Regions from separate parts of the Peribacillus sp. TH16 genome, predicted to be linked through region 3. Evidence: riboswitches for the same ligand, from Rfam matches in the RefSeq annotation. Region 3 holds a riboswitch; each other region holds the start of a gene.
The links. A riboswitch is a leader RNA that binds a small molecule or an ion and turns the genes downstream of it on or off. The one in region 3 is predicted to bind preQ1.
Positions count from the first base shown of each region.

Region 1: another riboswitch for preQ1. It lies ahead of JFV29_RS10960 (QueT transporter family protein); the one in region 3 lies ahead of queC (7-cyano-7-deazaguanine synthase QueC).
Region 2: another riboswitch for preQ1. It lies ahead of queF (preQ(1) synthase); the one in region 3 lies ahead of queC (7-cyano-7-deazaguanine synthase QueC).

Region 1 covers NZ_JAEKEM010000002.1:2,282,551-2,289,582, reverse strand. The annotation lists gene JFV29_RS10975 (cadherin-like beta sandwich domain-containing protein) at 1-817, shown strand, start outside; gene JFV29_RS10970 (PAS domain-containing sensor histidine kinase) at 907-2,532, opposite strand; gene JFV29_RS10965 (TVP38/TMEM64 family protein) at 2,648-3,304, opposite strand; gene JFV29_RS10960 (QueT transporter family protein) at 3,426-3,911, opposite strand; PreQ1 riboswitch class I at 3,918-3,962, opposite strand; gene JFV29_RS10955 (YbaK/EbsC family protein) at 4,130-4,651, shown strand; gene JFV29_RS10950 (hypothetical protein) at 4,915-5,727, shown strand; gene JFV29_RS10945 (DUF3892 domain-containing protein) at 5,913-6,209, opposite strand; gene adhP (alcohol dehydrogenase AdhP) at 6,488-7,032, shown strand, end outside.
Region 2 covers NZ_JAEKEM010000002.1:2,221,803-2,228,834, reverse strand. The annotation lists gene JFV29_RS10705 (BA3454 family stress response protein) at 187-321, opposite strand; gene JFV29_RS10700 (DMT family transporter) at 636-1,493, opposite strand; PreQ1 riboswitch class I at 1,624-1,669, shown strand; gene queF (preQ(1) synthase) at 1,775-2,275, shown strand; gene JFV29_RS10690 (aspartate kinase) at 2,802-4,148, shown strand; gene JFV29_RS10685 (ABC transporter permease) at 4,247-5,413, opposite strand; gene JFV29_RS10680 (ATP-binding cassette domain-containing protein) at 5,403-6,155, opposite strand; gene JFV29_RS10675 (LytR/AlgR family response regulator transcription factor) at 6,317-7,015, shown strand; gene JFV29_RS10670 (sensor histidine kinase) at 7,028-7,032, shown strand, end outside.
Region 3 covers NZ_JAEKEM010000009.1:1,609,605-1,616,636, forward strand. The annotation lists gene JFV29_RS21820 (TetR/AcrR family transcriptional regulator) at 1-111, shown strand, start outside; gene JFV29_RS21825 (DUF4260 domain-containing protein) at 163-510, shown strand; gene queE (7-carboxy-7-deazaguanine synthase QueE) at 591-1,319, opposite strand; gene queD (6-carboxytetrahydropterin synthase QueD) at 1,312-1,782, opposite strand; gene queC (7-cyano-7-deazaguanine synthase QueC) at 1,782-2,444, opposite strand; PreQ1 riboswitch class I at 2,503-2,545, opposite strand; gene JFV29_RS31485 (methyl-accepting chemotaxis protein) at 2,743-4,422, shown strand; gene JFV29_RS21850 (hypothetical protein) at 4,938-5,153, shown strand; gene pgsB (poly-gamma-glutamate synthase PgsB) at 5,946-7,032, shown strand, end outside.

The DNA.
Region 1 (7,032 bases), on a different contig from region 3:
GGTGAAGATTGTCGTTGCAGCAGAAAATGGAGATAAAAAAACATACACGCTTACGATTACAAGGGCTGCAGCTAAAGCAAAGAGAACCGAAGATAAGGATACCTCTAAAGGAGATGAAGCTAAAAAGGAATCTTCAACGGGAACAAGTAAAACTCAACCTTCCTCCGATAACGGTGACAAACCATCATCAACTCCTTCGGATTTATCCAAAGGTCAAGTGCTAAGTAGCCAAGCACCTAAAGCACAGCAGATTGCAAGCATTTCCACACAAAAACCCTTATCGGATTCTGTTAAAAAGGCAATTTCAGCTGGGTCCGTAGGTGAAGAAGGCAATAACACACCAGTGTTGAACACTTTGACAGTATCAAAAGGAACGTGGAACAAATCTTTTGATTCTGATGAGCATACATATCATATCGAAGTCGATAAGGATATTACCTCAGTCCAAATTGAAGCTATAGCTAGCGCAAGTGGAGCTACGATAAAATATGACGGTGAAAGCAGTAAAACCGTAACGATTAAGAATAAAGCTAAGACTGCAATTTCAGTTACAGTCTCAAAAGATGGAGCACGACATACCTACGTCCTTGTTTTCGATAAAGATATCGATGTAGACATGGATGAGGAAGAAACTGTAGATGATGCCAAAACTGAAAAAGAGGCAGTAGTTGGAGCAACACAAATGAGTACATCTAGTAAATCGGAAAACCTTAAATCCAATAACAGAGGTAGCCAGATGATGCCGATGGATAATCAATCAACAGAATCCATCCCATTTTTGGGGAAAATAAAGAAATTCGTTCTCTCTCTTTTTTAATATTACCAAGGGACTGTTTCAAAAAATTTGAAGGGGGTCTTTTTTTAGACTACAAAAAAGGACAAGATTTAATAGGCTTGTCCTGAAATTTATATTGGTAAAACAATTTTGACTTCGGTTCCATGATTTAGCTCGCTGTTAAAACGAACCTTTCCTCTGTGCGCCTCAATAATTCGGCAGCTAACGGTCAATCCTAGACCCGTTCCTCTTTCTTTAGATGAATAAAAAGGTTCTCCTAGATGTTTCAAACGATTTTTTTCGATTCCACTTCCATTATCCCTGATGGTTATGGAAAGGGTATTGTCTATTTGCTCGAAATCAATCCAAATGTGATCGGCGGAGGCCTCCATAGAGTTCTTAATCATGTTTATAAACACTTGTTTGAGCTGATTTGCCTCACATGAAAGAAGCGGGATTTCATTTTTTACATCTATCGATATTTTTGTAGAATATGAGTCTGCCTCTGGTTTAAGCAAGGTTTTGACTTCATCCATCAGTCCAATAATTTGGTGTTTACTGAATGGGAGTTCCTGAGGTTTTGCAAGAACAAGTAATTCGCTTACAATCAGATTGATTCGGTCTAATTCACTGAGCATAATAGTGTAGTATTGTTCAAAGGGGTGGTCGCTCTTTTTAAGTAACTGGACGAATCCTTTTAAAGAAGTTAATGGGTTACGTACTTCGTGTGCTACACTGGCAGCAAGTTCACCGACTATTGACAACTTTTCGGTTCTTCTTAAGCGTGCTTCCGTTTCTCGGATTTGAGTTACATCTTTAGCATAGGTAATAATTCCGACTAATTCATTTCCAATAAGCATCGGGACAAATGTACATGAAAGTAAAAGAGACTCCCCGTATTTCGTGAGAAACTCTATATCTTTTCCTTTTTTTATCCCCTTTTGGTTTTCGACGACGTATTGACAGGATGTACGAATCAGTTCTTCATCTTCTGCGGAAAAGTTTAACTCAATAAAAGAGGCACCTTGGATTTCTTCTTGATGAAAGCCTGTAACTGTTTCAAACCTTGGATTGACGGTGGTAATTATTCCGGTTAAATCAAGCATCAGCATCGGATAAGGGTTGTGTTCGAACAATGATTTATAGCGCTGTTCACTCTCAAATAATTGATTTTCTGCGACAACTCTTTCAGAAATATCCCTGCCAATGACCACTAATCCTTTTCGGGAACCATCTTCAAAGAACAAAGGAACTTTGATGGTATCAAAGGTCTTATGATTGCCGTTGGGTAGCGGGATGATTTCCTCACACCGCGTAATCTCCTTTTTTATCCACGTTTCTTCATCTGAAATTTCACAGTAGATTAACGACTCTTTATAAAATTCGGAGTATTCTGCGAGCTCACTGTCTTTTTTTCCCTTATAGTCTACATGTTCCAATTGAAATAATTGCAGACCAAAGGTGTTGGATTCAAGCCATCGGCCATCTCCATCCTTGAAGTTAACGAAGTCTACCATTGAATTAATGAGCGTGCGACGACGCTGTTCCTCTTCTTTTAATTGCTTGAATTTTTCTCTTTTAGCCAAATAAAGAAATAAAATCAAGCCTATTGATAAAAGAAAAACAATTCCTTCTGCTCTTTGGAGTTGAATAAAGATCTCTTTGTTTTCAATATTAGTAGTTAAAAAGTAGTCGAACACGACTAGTGTAAGAATCCCAAATAGGATATATAGTACTAAAATGGAGCGTTTGGACATGGAGATTCTCCCTGATTTACGACATTTCAAAGGTTAAAAATACATACACATTTTAACAAACTATCAAAGAAAAATATATGCAGAATCATAAATAAAAAAACAGGAACCCTAACAGTCACCTGTTTTTCCTGAAGAAGGTTACTTTCTTTTTCTTCTTAAAGCGTTTATAGATAAGGAAAAATAGTAAGAAGAGGAAGGCGAGTACAGCTAGTGTATATTGGTTCATTTCCACAGATAGGAGACCATAAGGGATTAAGGATAGAAAGAAAAAGTATATAAGATTGCCGAGTGCGGTCGCTAATAAAAAATCCTTGAAGGTTACAGAACTGACTCCTGCTGCCAAGTTAATTAAACTTGTTGGTATGAGTGGGAATATCCTTCCGGTAAACACGTACATAAAGCCATGCTCTACAACGGATTCTTTCCATTTTGGGCCCATTTTCTTTAAGAGAGGTGCCTGAAACCAGTTCCTGGCTGCATAAAAAATGAATCCTGATGCAACGACACTTGTAACCCAACTCCATAGGTACCCATATATGAATCCAAATATCGCGACATTGATGGTTAGGAGTAAAATTAAGGGTATAATGGTAAAAGAATTTTGGACAATCATCAACACAAATGTCACAACAAAAGTAAGCAAAAGGTTTTCTGTCAATATGGTTATAACTGAATCCAAATCACTTTTCCAAACCATGGTGAACAATTCTGCATTGGAAACGATAAATATTACTATTACCAGTAGACCGATTAAGGTCAGTATTTTTTTCAAAAGGTCACCACCATTCATTCTAATAGTTTATCATCTTCAGGTTCAATGGTGAAAAAAAGAGCTTCCGCATGAAGCAGACAGCTCTTTTCCATTATAGTGGGCTAACGACGCAAAGATTCCTTTATAGCCACTTTTCAAACTGAATTCTTTTGTTCATTCCATAAATGATTGGCGCACCAATCAAGAGGACAACGCACTCACCGACAGCCGTGGTCATCCAGCTAAACCAGAAAGGTAAGCCAAAGGCAAGGTTCAGTTCAATTGCAATTAAAAACATTGTGAATGTGAAAAAGATAATCGTGGCGATCATTCGTCCTTTAATGCTTTTTATGAACCGAGATACAAAAATGACAAGCAATAAGGCGAGCACGGATTGCCCTACCCCAAAAATCAAATCATACGGCACCATCGGCGAAAAGAGCAGATTCGATATGAAAACGCCGCCCACTATGCCGTAGATATATTTTTTATTGAATACAATCAGATGATTCAACATTTCCGGTACACGAAATTGAAACATCTCAAAAGCTATTGGTTTAAACACCAATGAGACCGCCACATACAAGGCAGCCAATAACCCGTTTATCACAAGTGTACGAACATTCATTTTAATCTCTCCCTAGTTTTTTATCGTGGGATGGTTACGAACCACGGTTAGGCGTTTGCCCAATGATTAATAGTATCCCATGTAAGCTTGTTTCGTCAATTTGTAAAGAATGGTTTCAAAATAATAAGGTTTCAAGCTGTGGATGTCTCAATGATTTTGATTTATTGCAATAAAGGATGATATTATTTTTACATGTACTTCAAAGGAGTGGATATAATATGTCGATCGAGAGTGTCAAGAGCCATTTTAAAAAATGGAATCGGGAAGGCGATGTAATGGAGTTCGAAACATCGAGTGCTACGGTGATTGAAGCAGCAGAAACCATCGGTGTTATTCCAGCGCGAATTGCTAAGACTCTTTCCTTTAAGGGGGAAGGTGAGCATGCGATTTTGGTTGTTGCCGCAGGGGACGCAAAAGTGGATAATAAGAAATTTCGTCAGACGTTCGGTTTCAAGGCACGAATGCTGTCAGCTGAGGATGTGCTTGAGCAGACTGGTCATGCCATTGGAGGAGTCTGCCCGTTTGGGTTGGCAAATGACCTAGATGTTTTCCTTGATGTGTCGATGAAGCGCTTTGAGTCTTTATTCCCAGCATGCGGAAGTGCGAACTCTGCAATAGAACTTAAACTCGCTGAATTATTTGAATATTCAGGAGCAAAGGATTGGGTTGATGTTTGTAAGGCATGGGAAGAAGAGCAGAATGAGGAAGCAGCAGTAGGTAAGGCAGTTGATGGATTTTGATTTATCGTACCAAAAAGAACCACATAGAATGGAAATGAGTCCACTTGGGTGGACTTTATTTGTTGATAACGAGAGACATTACCTGTTCCCTTTTTATTACTGGGTTTTTAGTTATAAGCTTTTAACTTGTTCCGAATAGGTTTGCTCCCATTTTCTTCTGAAAAGTTGACCGCAGATGTAAATTAACGGTCTAATTAGGGGAGGTTTGTTCAACATGGCGCATAGGCAAATCGTTCAGAAAGTTCGTAAGTGGAGGGTAAAAGATGTTCAATGAAAGCTATAAAAAAAACAATAGCAGTTACCTCAGTCTTAAAACTCTTTATGAAGAAAATATCACGGTTAAGAGCATTGCCCAGGAACTTGAGTTTTGCCATAAAAACGATTTAGCACTGGGGATACAAAAAGAATTGGAAAAAAAGAATTTCGATATATTGGCGGTAGAGGATCAAGGGGAAATTATCGGATATATCGAAAGGCAAGAACTTGGTGAAGGTAAGATTGCGGAGTATTTGAAATGTTTTACACCAAGAGAATTGGTTTCGGACTCAACCCCTTTGATTCAACTTCTTCATATTTTTAAGAATAAAACGAGGGTGTTCGTGTTAGAGAATAATTCAATTAAAAAGTTGATTACCCACGCTGACCTTCAAAAGCCTCCAATCAGAATGCTGATTTTTGGATATATTACCCTTTTGGAAATGAGGATGAGCGATATCATCATGGATAAATTCGGGGATGACAGTTGGTATCCAATGATCAGCGGAGATCGTTTAGAAAAGGCTACCGAATTATATAGGAGGAGAATCGATAAAAATGAGGATATCAATTTAATAGAGTGTCTGCAAATCAGTGATAAATTCGATATCATTCATAAAGATCAGGAATTGAGGTTCTTCTTCCAAATTCCTTCTAAAAGTAAAGGAAAGAAAGATGCGAATGCCATTCGAAAATTACGGGATAAGATTTCTCATGCTAATGAACTTGGGTTGGACATGTCCTGGATAGAAATCATCGAAGTGGTGGAATCCTGTGGCCAACTGCTCGAAATCTCTGAATCCTATCGGTATGAAAAATAAAATGATGGTGAGAGACGTTTTAGGTAGACCATACTTCAAATAACTCTGCAATTTTTAAAGCAGAGCTGTAAAGCATCCTCAAGACGAACTGGAATTAAGGAGAACCAGCTACTATGCTGGTTCCTTTTTGTTTAACCCCCCTGACAGAAAAAACTGCCCATACGTGAGGCAGCTTCTTCAAATAGTTAGAACTCCGGTAGTTCATCCAGGTTATTTTCCTTTACCCCATCGGGCTCACTCCGCAATATGTCACGGCCATATTTATGGAAGACATCAACATTGGCGAGGTTGCCTGCCTTAGCTTCCGAAAGAGCGGTGGGATAGTCAAGCTCCCGCCCAGAATTTGTTTTGATGGCAATAATATTGTCATCTTCATTTTTTCGTACTGCGATAATTTCTTCTTTTCCAGTTGTATCATGTTGGTTTACTTGTGGGGTTCCCTGCTGTTTGTAGGATTCATATGCTTTTTCAAATTGGTCCATGCTTGGACACCTCCTATTTATAGGGTGAGCTATTTGGTCAGCAATATACAAACCAGGTTTCGTCCAGATTGAGCCGCATTTTTGTCAAAATGGGCCGACTTTTCGGCATTTTTTTATGAAAAGACTGTTGTCCGGGCTTTATTCTTCTGGCATGGCACTTGCATCATAAATAAGTGGAAGTGAGAAATATCCACTTAAAAAAGGGAGGAATATGAATCATGAATGTAAAACAAGGGGCAAGTACTGCGGATGCAAAAAAAATACAAGACGTTAAGACAATGAAGGCGGCGGTCGTCAATGAATTTAATCAAGAGCTTGAGATTAAAGATGTACCAATCCCTGAATTAGAATATGGTGAGATATTAGTGAAAATTAAAGCATGTGGCGTGTGTCATACCGATTTACATGCGGTACATGGTGATTGGCCGGTAAAACCGAAGCTGCCGCTTATTCCTGGACATGAGGGAGTAGGCATTATTGAGAAGGTGGCAGAAGGCGTTACTACATTAAAGGTTGGTGACCGCGTTGGGATTCCATGGCTTTACTCGGCATGTGGCGATTGTGAATACTGTCTGACTGGACGGGAAACGCTTTGCCTGGATCAATTGAATGCAGGATATTCTGTGGATGGCGGTTATGCGGAATATTGCAAAGCGCCAGCAAAATATGTGGTCAAGGTTCCTGAAGGTCTTGACTTTGCGGAAGTTTCACCGATTTTCTGTGCTGGTGTAACGACTTATAAAGCGCTTAAAGTGTCAGAAGCTAAACCTGGAGATTGGGTAGCAATCTATGGAATTGGTGGATTGGGTCATGTTGCTCTTCA
Region 2 (7,032 bases), on a different contig from region 3:
GTTCTTCGAATAGAAAAAATTCAAAAAAATGCATTAGGATAATAAAACAATAGAAGTACATAAATAAAACAGTATTGAAAAGGGTTAATTTGTTTATTAGTATAAGTGCATGTAAAAAGTAATTTAGGTAAATTACATCTGAAAAGGTAATAAAAAAAGCAGGTTTCTAAAACGAAGCCTGCTTTTTTATGCTTTCCATTGTTTTTCCACTTGATGAAGGGCTTGTTGTAAAATTTCTTCTTGATTAGTACCTGGTTTAGTAAGGACGTTAGTTTGATAAGATTTTCCTTGGAAATCAACTGTTACTGTAACTTTTACCATTATGCATCTTTCCTTTCTTAATTCAGTATTAAATGGGAGTATTGTACGTACTTCTTTTATTCCCAAAGATGAATATTTTTCAAACATTTCGAAAGCAATGAATGTGAAGATTTAATATTCATAATTATCTGATATTTAAAAAGAAATGTCAACACTTTTTGGGGCCAGACCCCATTTCCCGAGATTTTGTATGTGCATAAAGATTGTTGTATCAGTGTTAAAGGTTTGTTGTGTAGGGGTCAGACCCTATTTCCCAAATAAAAACAACCTGGCTAGTTTGCATAACAGGCAGGTTGTTTTAGAAAATTTATTATTCAAATTTTGGTTAAGATAATTCCGATTAAGGCTGCAAATACGCCGGCAATTTGATAGGATTTTAGTTTTTCTTTGAATAAATAACATCCAGCAAATACGACCACTAAACAATTTAGGCTGACGACAGGGAAAATGATGCTTGCGATGCCGCTATTCAACGCAAAGAAATAACATCCATAGGCTATGATGCTTAAAAAACCTACTAAGGAACCAATTTTAACTTCTTGTAGCTTGATTTTTTCATTCTTAAAGGCCAAAGCCGAAAGAAGATAAAGAGTTCCGCCCCCATACATTGATACTAGAATATCAAGGGAGTTTAAATGAAGACGTGTTGATGTCGTCATTAAGATGCCGAGCACACCAAAAGATAAAATGGAAAATAAAGTGTGCATAATCCAAGGTAAATATTGATGATTACCTTTAGCATTAGGTGTATACTGAATGACTAAGGTAGCGAGAAGCATGCAGGCTATTCCACTCCACTGCAAGGAAGAAATATGTTCGTGAAAAATTAATGCTGCACAGAGAATGGGGAATATTGCATTCGCTGCAATTAGTGGAGATGTCAAACTTGCCGGACCTTTTTCAAAGGCGCTTGCCATCTGGATATTTCCATTAGTGTTCAGTACACCAATTGCTGCACCTAGCATGATAGAAAGCAAGTTCAGGTTCAAACCATCCACAAGTACTCCATAAATTATGGACAAAATAAAAGCTACAAAATAAAAGAAAAATTGGATATGTACCTTTGAGTAACCCTTTCCGCTACTCCATTTAAAAATGCTGTTATTGATTCCGAAACACAAACTGGTGATGAGTGCTGCAAAGATCCACATTACTTTAATCTCTTCCTTCATGTAGGATAAACTTCTTCTACATTTTAAGCTGAATACATGTAGGAATCAAACTAAATTAAAAAAGTATGATTGACAGATTAGATATTTTTTTCTATATTTACTATGACAATTTTAAAATATTTCCCGAAAAACGGGAGAGGTTCATAGCATCACCCTCTTAAAAAAACTATGGCTTTGATATTTTTCGCGAATCAACCATATCTTTGAGGAGATATGGTTTTTGTTATATAGAGGCCCACTTTATGAATCTCCCTGTGAAACGTGGAAGAGGAGGACTTTTTATGTCTGGAAGAAAAGAAGAAGAATTAAAAAAAGATATCACATTACTTGGGAATCAAGGCACAAAATATACATTCGACTATGCGCCTGAAATTTTGGAGTCGTTCGATAACAAGCATCCGAACCGGGATTACTTTGTCAAGTTCAATTGTCCGGAGTTTACTAGCCTATGTCCAATTACTGGCCAGCCGGACTTTGCAACCATTTACATTAGCTATATTCCTAGTGTGAAGATGGTCGAAAGCAAGTCTTTGAAGCTTTATTTGTTCAGCTTCCGCAACCATGGTGATTTCCACGAAGATTGCATGAACATCATCATGAACGATTTAATCGAGTTGATGGATCCGAAATATATTGAAGTCTGGGGCAAGTTCACACCTAGGGGCGGAATTTCTATTGATCCATACACAAACTACGGGAAACCAGGGACGAAGTTTGAGGAAATGGCGAATTTCCGCTTGATGAATCACGACTTGTATCCGGAAACTGTAGATAATCGCTAAACATTAGAGGAGCCTCTTATGCGGTTGGAGCCCCTCCGGTCATTTTTCAAAAATGACTGTTACGAAGCCTATTGTCTGGCAGACGCAATGTACCTATCACCGAATGCAGAAGAAGAGGATCTTCATTCTGTAATCAAAGCTCATTAAGAATGGTGCTCTTAGGCAGTTATCGCCAGTTACTAGGTTAGGGAAAAGTACAGAAAAACACAGCTACACAGGATGAATCCTATCGAGGGATTCACTGATTCTAAGATATTTAATTTAACCCGTCAAAACAGAATCTAGGTATTTTGTTTTGACGTTTTTTTTTGTAAATGAACCGTATAAAATGTGAAAAGTGCTACAAAGAAGAGTGATTATTATACGTTTTTCTGCATCCTCATTCAATAATTTTATCGACTTTGTCTTTATTGAAAACACAAATGTCCTTGTGAAACGGAATTAACTCTTGATTGTTTTGTCAAAACACGTAATAATAGGGAGAGTTGATTTTGACAGAATATTTTTAAAAATAGGGGATGTCGGGATGAAAGTTGCGAAGTTTGGCGGGAGTTCACTTGCGTCAGGTGAACAGTTAAAAAAAGTATTCGAAATTGTGGTTTCTGATCCAGAGAGGAAGATTGTTGTTGTTTCGGCTCCAGGGAAACGCAATTCCGATGATATAAAGGTGACGGATTTATTGATTGAAGTTGCCGAACAGCAACTGCGCGGTGAGAATGGCCAGCTCTTGATAGAAGATGTGGTCACTCGGTATGCGAGTATTGCTGAAGAATTAGATATTTCAGAGGATGTCATTAAAGAGATTCGTGAAGATTTGCACACGTTGTTACGTGCAGATCAAAATAATCCGAAGCGTTATATGGATGCTTTAAAGGCAAGCGGTGAAGATAATAATGCGAAGCTGGTTGCGGCTTATTTTCAAAGCCGTGGGGTAGAGGCGCAGTATATGGATCCGAAGAAAGCTGGCTTGATTGTAAAGGATGAAGATGGATACACTAAAGTGCTGCCCGAATCATATGAGCGGTTATATGCTCTACGTGATGAGCCGGGAATTGTAGTATTCCCAGGGTTCTTCGGTTACACGTTAGATGGCGATGTTTTAACGTTCTCAAGGAGTGGTTCGGATATTACGGGTTCGATTCTTGCCAATGGGGTTAAGGCCGAATTGTATGAGAATTTTACAGATGTGGATGCCGTTTTCGCTGTGAATCCAAACGTGGTTTCCAATCCAAAGGGGATCCGAGAGTTAACGTATCGCGAAATGCGTGAGCTTTCTTATGCTGGTTTCTCGGTGTTCCATGACGAGGCTTTAATTCCTGCATTTCGTGCCGGAATTCCTGTTCATATCCAAAACACGAATAACCCAGCGGCTCAGGGGACGCGTATTGTGAGCACACGCGATAATACGAATGGCCCGGTTATTGGGATTGCGAGTGACAAAGGGTTTTGCAGTATTTACATTAGTAAATACTTGATGAACCGTGAAGTCGGATTTGGACGCAAACTGCTTCATATCCTTGAAGATTACGGGGTTTCATATGAGCATATTCCATCCGGTATTGATGATGTGACGCTTATACTAAGGCAGGATCAAATGACAGAGGAAGCTGAGAAGAAGATCGTTTCGCGCATTAAGCAGGAGCTTCATGCTGATGAAGTGATTGTGGAACATAACCTTGCGTTAATTATGGTTGTCGGGGAAGGCATGCGTCATAATGTGGGTACAACGGCAAGAGCATCAAAAGCGCTGGCTGAAGCTAAGGTCAACATCGAAATGATCAACCAAGGCTCTTCTGAGGTGAGCATGATGTTCGGTGTAAAAGGTCATAGTGAAGAGACGGCAATTCAGGCTTTATATCACGAGTTTTTTTGAGAATGAGATTTTAGAAACCTCCTTGAAAAGGAGGTTTTTTACTGTAAATCAAAAATCTCGCCAGGTAAAAGACGCGCTGAGAGTTCAGCGCGTCTACTTTAATTCAATACCCATTTATCCTTCAAAAATAAAATCCTAGATACAGCAAAGAATAAAGCAATTGAGACAATGAGGCTACTGGCTGTAAGGAAGATGTTTTGATAATCAATCACGCCATAAATCAATTCTTTAAAGAGAGCAAAAATATTGAAAATTGGAATCAAGAAGTGTTTGGTTGTTAATTCATGTAAGCCTGTTCCGCCTAAGAATAGTGCAGGCATAATGACGAGCATTGTTATCGGTGATATATAGTTTTGGGATTCCTTGACGGTCTTGGATATAATGCTAGCTGACATTTGCAAAGCCCCCATGAACATTGAAAATAATACCGTAATCAATAGGGCAGTAGGGAGGATCATCCATAGGTCGTTACCGAAATCAAATCCTTTTCTAAGTTCTTCCGTTAGAAAAATGAGCTCCAAGGTGACTACTAGAATAGAGACAATTCCTGCAAGCGCCCCGATGGATGAAATTGTAAGCCATTTGGCTACAAGGATTTTCCCACGGCTGACGGGAGTCATTAGCAGGGCTTCCATCGTTTTGCGGTCTTTTTCTCCTGCAAATAAGTCAGAGGCAAGCGGGTAGGCCCCAGTGCTGATGGCCATCGTGATAATCATCGGTAAAAAGATTGAAAGAATGCTCAGTGACGCCCCGTTATCGGTATCAAGGCCCACTTCCTTGATGTTGACTTGCAGCGGACTAATCAGACTAGAGTCAGTATTGATGTTTTGCAGCCGTTCTTGAATGATTTGCTTTTCAAAAAGTGTTAAAGCTGACTCGACCTGTGAAAGGGCGAAAGAACTATCTTGGCTATACGTGTCACCGGAGAGGCTGAACGTGACTTGTTCGCCCTTTTTAATTTGTTCCATGAAACCGTCGCTTACTTGCAGGGCTGCAGCGGCTTTGCCTTCTTCTATGGCTTTGGTCGGGTTATCGAATGATTTGACTTCGATTTGTGGAAAATCACTAAGCAAGGCTTTGCCGTCTTTGCTGAATGACGGATCGACTGCCAGGGTATAGGTTTCATTCTCATCTGTGGTCATCAAACTTTCGTAAAATAGTGTTAACCCAGTCAATAAGAGAATAGGTAGGAATACACTCAAAATCAATGTGCGACGATCTCTTAAAGCTTCCTTCATTTCTTTCACATACATATTAAGAAACATGAGATTGGTTCCCCCTTACAAGTTTGGACATGAAAATATAATTCAGGTCACGACTATTTTCTTCTATATAAAGAGACTCAAGCTTTCCTTTATAAATCAGTTCCCCTTTATGCATCATTGCTACGGAGTCACAGAGTAAAGTAACCTCTTCCATGATATGGCTTGAGAAGATAATCGTTTTACCCTGCTGTTTCAGTTGAAGAACAAGCTGGCGAAATACATTAGATGAAGTGATATCAAGTCCTGTCGTCGGCTCATCGAAAAGTATGATGTCAGGATCATGAATTAGCGTACGTGATATGGCGACCTTTTGACGCATACCTTTGGAGAATCCTCCAACTTTTCGGTCGAGATAATCTTTCATCCCGAACATGACAGCGAGCTCTTCAATCCGTACTTTTGTTTCGTGCTTGCTTAATCCGTAAAGTGTGGCGAAGTAAGCGAGGTTTTCACGTGTGGTTAAGCGGTCATATAAACCGGTTTCACCACCGAACAAGACGCCGATTCTTTTCTTAATTTCATTCGGGTTATCCAAAGTATCAAATCCGGCAACTTTGATATATCCATCTGTTGGAGTCAAAAGTGTGGCAATAGAACGCAGCAAGGTTGTCTTTCCTGCCCCGTTTTCTCCAAGCAATCCGACAATCTGGCCTCTTCTCACATCAAGGGAAACATGTTTAAGAGCGGTTATAAATATTTTTTTATCTTGGAACGTTTTTGTGATTTCATGAATTTCGATCATTTCGGTACCTCCTACAATCTCTTTGGTTGTTTTAATCATACAAATAAACTAAATGAGAAACTGTAGTTTTGTCGCGAAAATGCCGTTTATTGTCGCGAAAAGGTCATTTTTCCAAATCTAAATGGTAAAATAAAGATAATTTTAGATGAGGAGAGTTGAAAATGAAGGTAGGACTTGTGGATGACCGGAGAATTGATTTGGACAAGCTGAATGGTATTGTGATCCAGATACCGGGTATCGAGCTTGTCTTTTCTACTGATTCCGCGGAATATGCTTATGAGCAGATTAAGCAGGAAACGATTGACTTACTTATAGCGGATATCGAAATGCCCAATTTGTCAGGATATGAATTGGCAGACATCATTCATTCTCATGCACTGAATATTGCTGTCATTTTTGTGACTGGTACCAGTGGGTATGCTGTCCATGCGTTTGAGCTAAATGTACATGACTATATCATGAAGCCTTACTCGAAGGATAGGCTCGTCAAATCAATCGATCGTTTTCTGGAAAAATCAAAAACAGCTGAAGTGGCGGGAAGGCTTTTTTTAAAACTGAAAAATGATATTCATATTTTACAAAAAAAGGATATCGTTTTCATCGAACGCTCTGGACGTTCGACCACAATACATACGAAAAACGGTCCGATTAAAACCTATCAGACTTTGAATGAACTGGAAGGTGAGTTGCGGGAAAGAGATTTTATCCGATCTCATCGTTCATTCATCATTAACATTCATTTTGTGAAAAATTTTTCTTTGTATGCAAAAAATTCTTACCTCGTGAACTTCGAGGGGATCGAGGAGCAGGCGATGATCACGAAGGAAAGAGTGGACTTTTTGCAAGCTCAATACTTTTAAGGTGTGAAGACTATGAA
Region 3 (7,032 bases):
CTTTCGCTCCACGGCTTTATAACATTTTATATTAATACACAACTTTCATATCAAGATGTAAAAAGCTTAGCTAATTTTCACGTTAAAAATATTATGAAGAGTATTGTATAATTTTTTGCACATACATTGACCAATGGTTAATAAAGATTAGGAGGCTTAAATATGGTGAAAAAATTAATACATTCTGAAGGGCTTATAGTTCTTATAGCGATAATTTATATCTATTCAATAAATGAATTTAGCTGGTTGATTTTCCTTTTATTACTATTAACACCTGACATTTCTATGTTAGCCTATCTAATCAATAATCAAATTGGTGCCAAGGTTTATAACTTGTTTCATACTTATACAATATCAATACTCATCATTTTACTAGCTGTTTCTCTAAACCAGGATACAATTTTAATGGTAGGTTTAATTTGGACGGCTCATATTGGAATGGATCGTTTTTTAGGATATGGCCTTAAATACACAACGGCTTTCAAGGCTACACACATTCAGGAGGTATAATAGTGGTATTTAGTTTATTGTCCGCATAAAAAAGCAGTGTGATTGATCTTGCGCATCACACTGCTTCTTACTCTCTTCCTTTACACTCCCCGCTTATTTCCCCATATATACGTATGCAGCTGCGGCAGCACTTTCACATTTCTAAGTTCATCATCAGCTATTACTTTATCAATTAGCTCTTCATATTTTTTCAAAAGTCCGCTAATCAGCTGCTGATCATTAGCCGTCCTGCTGTCATCATTGCCAACCTGCAAATAAAAAGGAATATCCGGGTACCGGAAATGTACGTTTTTCGCATACTGATAATCTTCATCATCAAAGATTACAACCTTCAACGAGACATGATTATCGGGATGTCGATTGGCAAGATTAGATATTATTCGATCAAGCACCTCAAAGTCCGTGTTCATCCTAGAACTCGGTGGCTTAGGTGAAATAGTCAGTTCATCAATATCGAGAAACCAATCCTGCCAACGGCTTCCCTGTGTTTCCACGCCGGTTTTCATTCCATTATCTTTTAAAATTGCTATCAAGCCATCTAGATTTTTCAGCAGTGCTGGATTTCCACCTGATATTGTAACGAAGGAAAAGCCCTCACCGCCAATTCGCTTCAGCTCATCCCATATATCTTCGGCAGTCATTTGAACTGTATCTTCCTTACCAGTCCCGTCCCAAGTAAACGCGGAATCACACCAGGCACAAGAATAATCGCATCCTGCCGTCCGAACAAACATGGTCTTTTGTCCGATGACCATGCCCTCCCCTTGTATTGTCGGGCCGAAGATTTCCATAACAGGCAGCTTACTCACTTTCCATCCACTCCCGTCTAGCTTCAGCATAACTCGTCGGAGTTTCATATAGACGAACAAATTCGACTCTAGCACCCTCATAATTCTTGGTTAAAAGGGCTTCGGCCATTTTTTCATAAATCCAGACAACCATATTTTCAGCTGTTGTATTCATGAGCGGCAATGTTTCATTCAAATAACGATGATCAAGGTGTATTTCAATCTCATTTTTCCAAATTTCTTTGATGTCACCAAAATCTATCATCAAACCGCGTGAATCCGTATATCCGCTCAATCCGAAAATGACCCTATACGTGTGGCCATGCAAGTTCTTGCATTTGCCTTCATAGTCATGAAGATGGTGCGCGGCATCAAAGGTGAATTCCTTGCTGACCATGACCCGCTTACTTGAGTAGTTTAATTGATTCCGCTGAATATCTTTATCTATTTTTTGAAGCTTATCCACGATAGTAAAACCGTACATTATTTAAGCACCTGCCGTCTGCTTACATAGTCATCCAACCCTTTTTTCCGAAGCTTACATGCCGGACACTCACCACAGCCGTCGGATATAATCCCGTTATAACAAGTCAGAGTCTTCTCACGGACGAAATCAAATGCGCCAAGCTGATCCGCAAGCTCCCATGTTTCCTCTTTATTCAGCCACATAAGCGGCGTATCAATCACAAATGACTGGTCCATCGACAAATTCAAGGTCACGTTCAACGATTTAATGAATACATCGCGACAGTCTGGATATCCGCTGAAATCCGTCTCGCAGACACCAGTGACAATATGCTTAGCCCCAATTTGGCTTGCCAATACACCGGCAAACGAAAGGAACAGCAAATTCCGCCCTGGTACAAACGTTGACGGCAGTTCCCCGTCTTCTCCGTCCTCTACTGCGATATCACTTCGCGTTAACGCATTCGGCGCTAGTTGGTTCAACAGCGACATATCCAGAATATGATGGGTAATGCCCAGTTCCTTAGCAATCTTTTGCGCGCATTCGATTTCCAAGCTGTGCCGCTGATTATAATCAAACGTAACCGCTTCTACTTTCTCAAATCGCTCCATTGCCCAGAACAAACACGTCGTACTATCCTGTCCCCCGCTAAACACAACCACTGCCTTTTCCTTCTTCATCATTTCTATAAAACTCCTTTTTACGGAAAAAAACAGCACCCTAAGAATAGAGTACTGTTTCTCCTTAGTTTTTTTGAGAGGGTAGCTAGAACCTCTTCCGCCTAGCGGAATATTATAATTTTCCAAATTAATAGTAACTTGAATATGAAAAGAAATCAAGAAGTTTATATCAAACTGATTATAAGACCGAATGATAAAGTTTGTTATACAACATATCTTCCCTTACCTCCTTAAATATCCTATTATTTTTCCGATAAAAAAGGGTAAACAAAAAATATAGCAAAAGGGGTCCATTAACGTGAGAAGTATTAAAGGAAAGATATTGGTGGCATTTTCACTCATTATATCTTTGTGTATCATCTTAGGAGCATTTAATATCTATAGTAGCAATAAGTCACTTGTGCATTCCAAAGATATTATTAAACATGAATTACCGGTTCTTATTGATGAAGAACAACTACTCAATAATCTTGCACAAAGAAGCGCACTCGCGAGAGGCTATATTCTATTTGGCGACGAAAGTAATAAAGAGAGGTTCTTAAAATATACCGAAGAAAGCAAAGTCATTCAGGAGGATCTTTTATCCCTAAGTGATTCTGACAAAATGAAGGAATTGATTCAGAAAAGCGTGGATTGGAGAACGATTATTATTGACCGCGTATTTACACAATATGATCAAGGAAATGAAGAACGCGCTAAAGAAATACTAAAGGATGAAGTTGCACCAATAAGCAATGAATTGATGGATGGGTTTAGGGAGCTAGCTTCCGAACGCGAGAAATCAATTGTCGCTTCCGGAGAAATCGTCATCGCAAGTGGAGAATCAGTTAAAACGACTAGTATCATTATATCCATTGCCGCTGTCATCATAGGCCTTCTGCTTGCGCTTGTAACAGCCAATATTATTACAAAACCTCTCCTTAAAATTAGGGACAGAATGAAAGTAGTGGCGAAAGGTGAGCTGAACCATGAACCTTTAGAGCAAAAATCAAATGATGAAATTGGAGAATTAACTCTGTCCTCCAACCAGATGCAGAAAAACCTTAGTGATACTATCGAAAAAATGCTAGTTGTATCTGAATCCGTTTCGAACCAAAGCGAAGACTTAACTCAATCAGCAAATGAGGTCCAACAAGGCAGCAGACAGATTGCGACTACCATGTTCGAGCTATCGGAAGGTTCAGAGTCTCAAGCCCACCGAGCAGCTGATATGGTCCATATGATGGAAGAGTTCACCAGAAAGATCCAGCAGGCCTATTCTTGCGGGGAAGAAGTTTCCCAAAGCTCCACCGAGATTCTATCCTTGACCAAGGAAGGAATCATATTAATGCGTAACTCGGTCCAACAAATGAAAATGATTGATGAGATTGTCAAAAATGCTGTCGAACAAGTGAAAGGACTTGACTCACAATCAAAGGAAATCTCACAGCTTGTACAGGTCATCAAGGATATTTCCAATCAAACCAATTTATTGGCCTTAAATGCGGCTATAGAAGCTGCACGAGCCGGCGAACATGGAAAGGGCTTCGCCGTCGTTGCAGAAGAAGTACGAAAACTCGCAGAAGAGGTCACACATTCAGTTGGGGATATCACAAATATTGTCACAGCTATCCAAACTGGTTCAAAAACCGTCGTCCACTCTTTAGAAGATGGATACACACAGGTAGATGCAGGTACGAGACAGATTACCCTCACCGGCCAAACATTTGAAACAATTAATAATTCAGTCGGGAACATGGGTACAAAAGTACAGCATATTACAAATGACTTAAACTATATCACTACCAATAGTATAAAAATCAATCAAGCTATCGAAGACATCGCAGCCGTGTCTGAAGAGTCTGCGGCAGGTATTGAACAAGTCTCCGCCTCCGCCCAGCAATCCAGCTCTTCGATGGATGAAATCACTAATCATGCCCGTGAGCTCGCCTCTGCTGCTGAGCAGCTAACTGACCAGGTTAAAAAGTTCCAATTATGATACTAGCAATTTCCTGCGTGTTGCACGCGGGAAATTGCTTTTTTTCTTTTCTTTTCCCACCTTCTATTTCCCTAATGTCTCTTTTATAGAATGTGTTTCGTTTTCGTTAATTTGGGGAATATATTACTAGACACATTAATAAAAAACAAATGGATTCAGGCACGTATCAAAAAACATTTTGATTTATTTTCAGAATATTTAGTGTATAATATATATAACTACAGGAATATTTTTTTACCACTAAAATTAATAGTATCATCTACTTCCACTTCACCTACTTACTGGCAAGTTCCAGTATCAAACGCTCATGATCCAAGCATCCATTTCAACCAATTGCATAGGAACTTCTTCTCAAGAAGGTTCTTTAGTATTATTCTTTCAAGAGTGAATAAAACACAACCAAATAACTAATAAAACGTACTTTTCTCTCCATTATTGTAAAAAAGGGCTAAGTTTCACCAAACCTATGTTACTATTAAACTAAGACTTTTTTAACCCCAAAAGGAGGAATTCATATGAAACGTTTTTTCAAATTCATAGCAGAGTTTAACGAACGGAAAGCCCTAGAACGAGAAACGGACGAGTTCTTTCGCAAAGAATACGAAAATTATATGAAGATGAATTCTGAAAAACAAGGAAAAAAAGCGAGATTAGCTCCTAAGCTTTATGTTATTGATGGTGGTAAAAAGGACTCCAATCCTGAGATTTCTGACAGAAAGAAATCCAGTTAACCTTAATTAATCCAGAATCAGCTACTTTCGTCGTGGCTCCTTTCCCACAAATTACGAATACTCCATAACTAGCGGAGATTTCTTACCCATTCTATTATTCTAAAAAATACAAACGGAAAGCTCAGATATCCTTCTGAGCTTTTTTTCTTTTCATTCTTCTATTTACACTATATTAATAGAAGAAACTAGGCATTTTTCCAAAAAAATTTGCTTGAATTTAGTTTATTTCATTTCAAAGAAAGAAGTCACACTATAGCCCCATGGGTATTTCTCATCTAAAAAACCGAAAATCATAAAAAAAAGAGGGGTGTTCTTTTACTCATCTTTGTTCATATTCAAAAGAGTACAACTATTTGAGTCGATAGATGCAATCTCTTACATAGAATGACAAATGCATGATTATTGTTACGTAGAAGTCAAATAAATGGGTATAAACAATTATTAAACTGTAATAAACCTCACTTTCAGAAACAATTAATTATACAAATATAGCCATTAAGAATTGGGTTCAAATACTCACGAAACTATTTTTATGCTATTCAAAATGAGTATTTATTTACACTTTCCATATTTTAGTGTAAATAAACCAAGGTTTTACTGGATTTCCACCCATATCTTTGGTCTCATAAAACATTTAATCATTTAGATACTATTACACTTATATATACATTTATTTGTAAAATACAATAATAACTATATTGCGATAGAATTTTTGACCCTTGCTTCTTAAGTTTAAAATCATGTAGTGTGTATTCAGTAATTCAAATATTTGAAAAAAAGAGAGGTTAAAAAATGGCACCAATATTTATTTGTGCGATCTTTTTGCTTGGCTATGGCATTTTCGAACAAAAACGCCATCAGAAGCGTCTCGACTCCATCCCGGTACGTGTGAATGTGAATGGGATTCGAGGGAAATCGACTGTAACGCGTCTAATTACAGGTGTGATTCAGGAAGCTAAGTACAAAACAGTAGGTAAAACAACCGGAACATCAGCAAGAATGATCTATTGGTTTACGGACAAAGAAAAACCGATTAAACGCCGTCCAGAGGGACCGAATATTGGAGAGCAACGCCGTGTAGTTAAAGAAGTTGCCGATTTAGGAACAGAAGCACTAGTTTGTGAATGTATGGCTGTACAGCCTGACTATCAACTAATCTTCCAAAATAAAATGATTCAAGCCAACATCGGAGTTATCGTAAATGTACTAGAGGATCATATGGATGTCATGGGACCAACATTGGATGAGGTTGCACAAGCCTTTACAGCAACTATTCCCTATAATGGGCATTTAATAACCATCGAAAGTGAATATTTGGAATTTTTCAAACAAATTGCAAAGAAACGTAATTCGAAAGTAATTGTTGCTGATAATTCAAGAATTTCGGAAGACTTTTTACGCGAATTCGACTATATGGTATTCCCGGATAACGCATCCCTTGCTTTGGCCGTTGCAGAAGCATTGGGCATTGATGAAAAAACGGCTTTCCGTGGCATGTTAAATGCACATCCGGATCCAGGTGCCATGCGTATCACTAAATTCGGAGACCCAATTCAGCCAACGTTCTTTGTAAATGGCTTTGCCGCAAATGACGCTTCGTCGACGTTAAACATCTGGGAACGTGTAAGTACCTTTGGATACAGCACAGAAGCTCCTATCGTCATAATGAACTGCCGTGCTGACCGTGTGGACCGTACAGAGCAGTTTGCAAGAGATGTATTGCCTTACATTAAATCTGAAATCGTCATTGCCATTGGTGAAACTACATCACCGATAACCCGGGTATTTGAGCAAGGTAAATTAGATACAAAAGAGTATTGGGATTTAGAAAACTGGTCAACTGAAGAAATCGTAGCCCGTCTCCGCCCATTAATGAAAA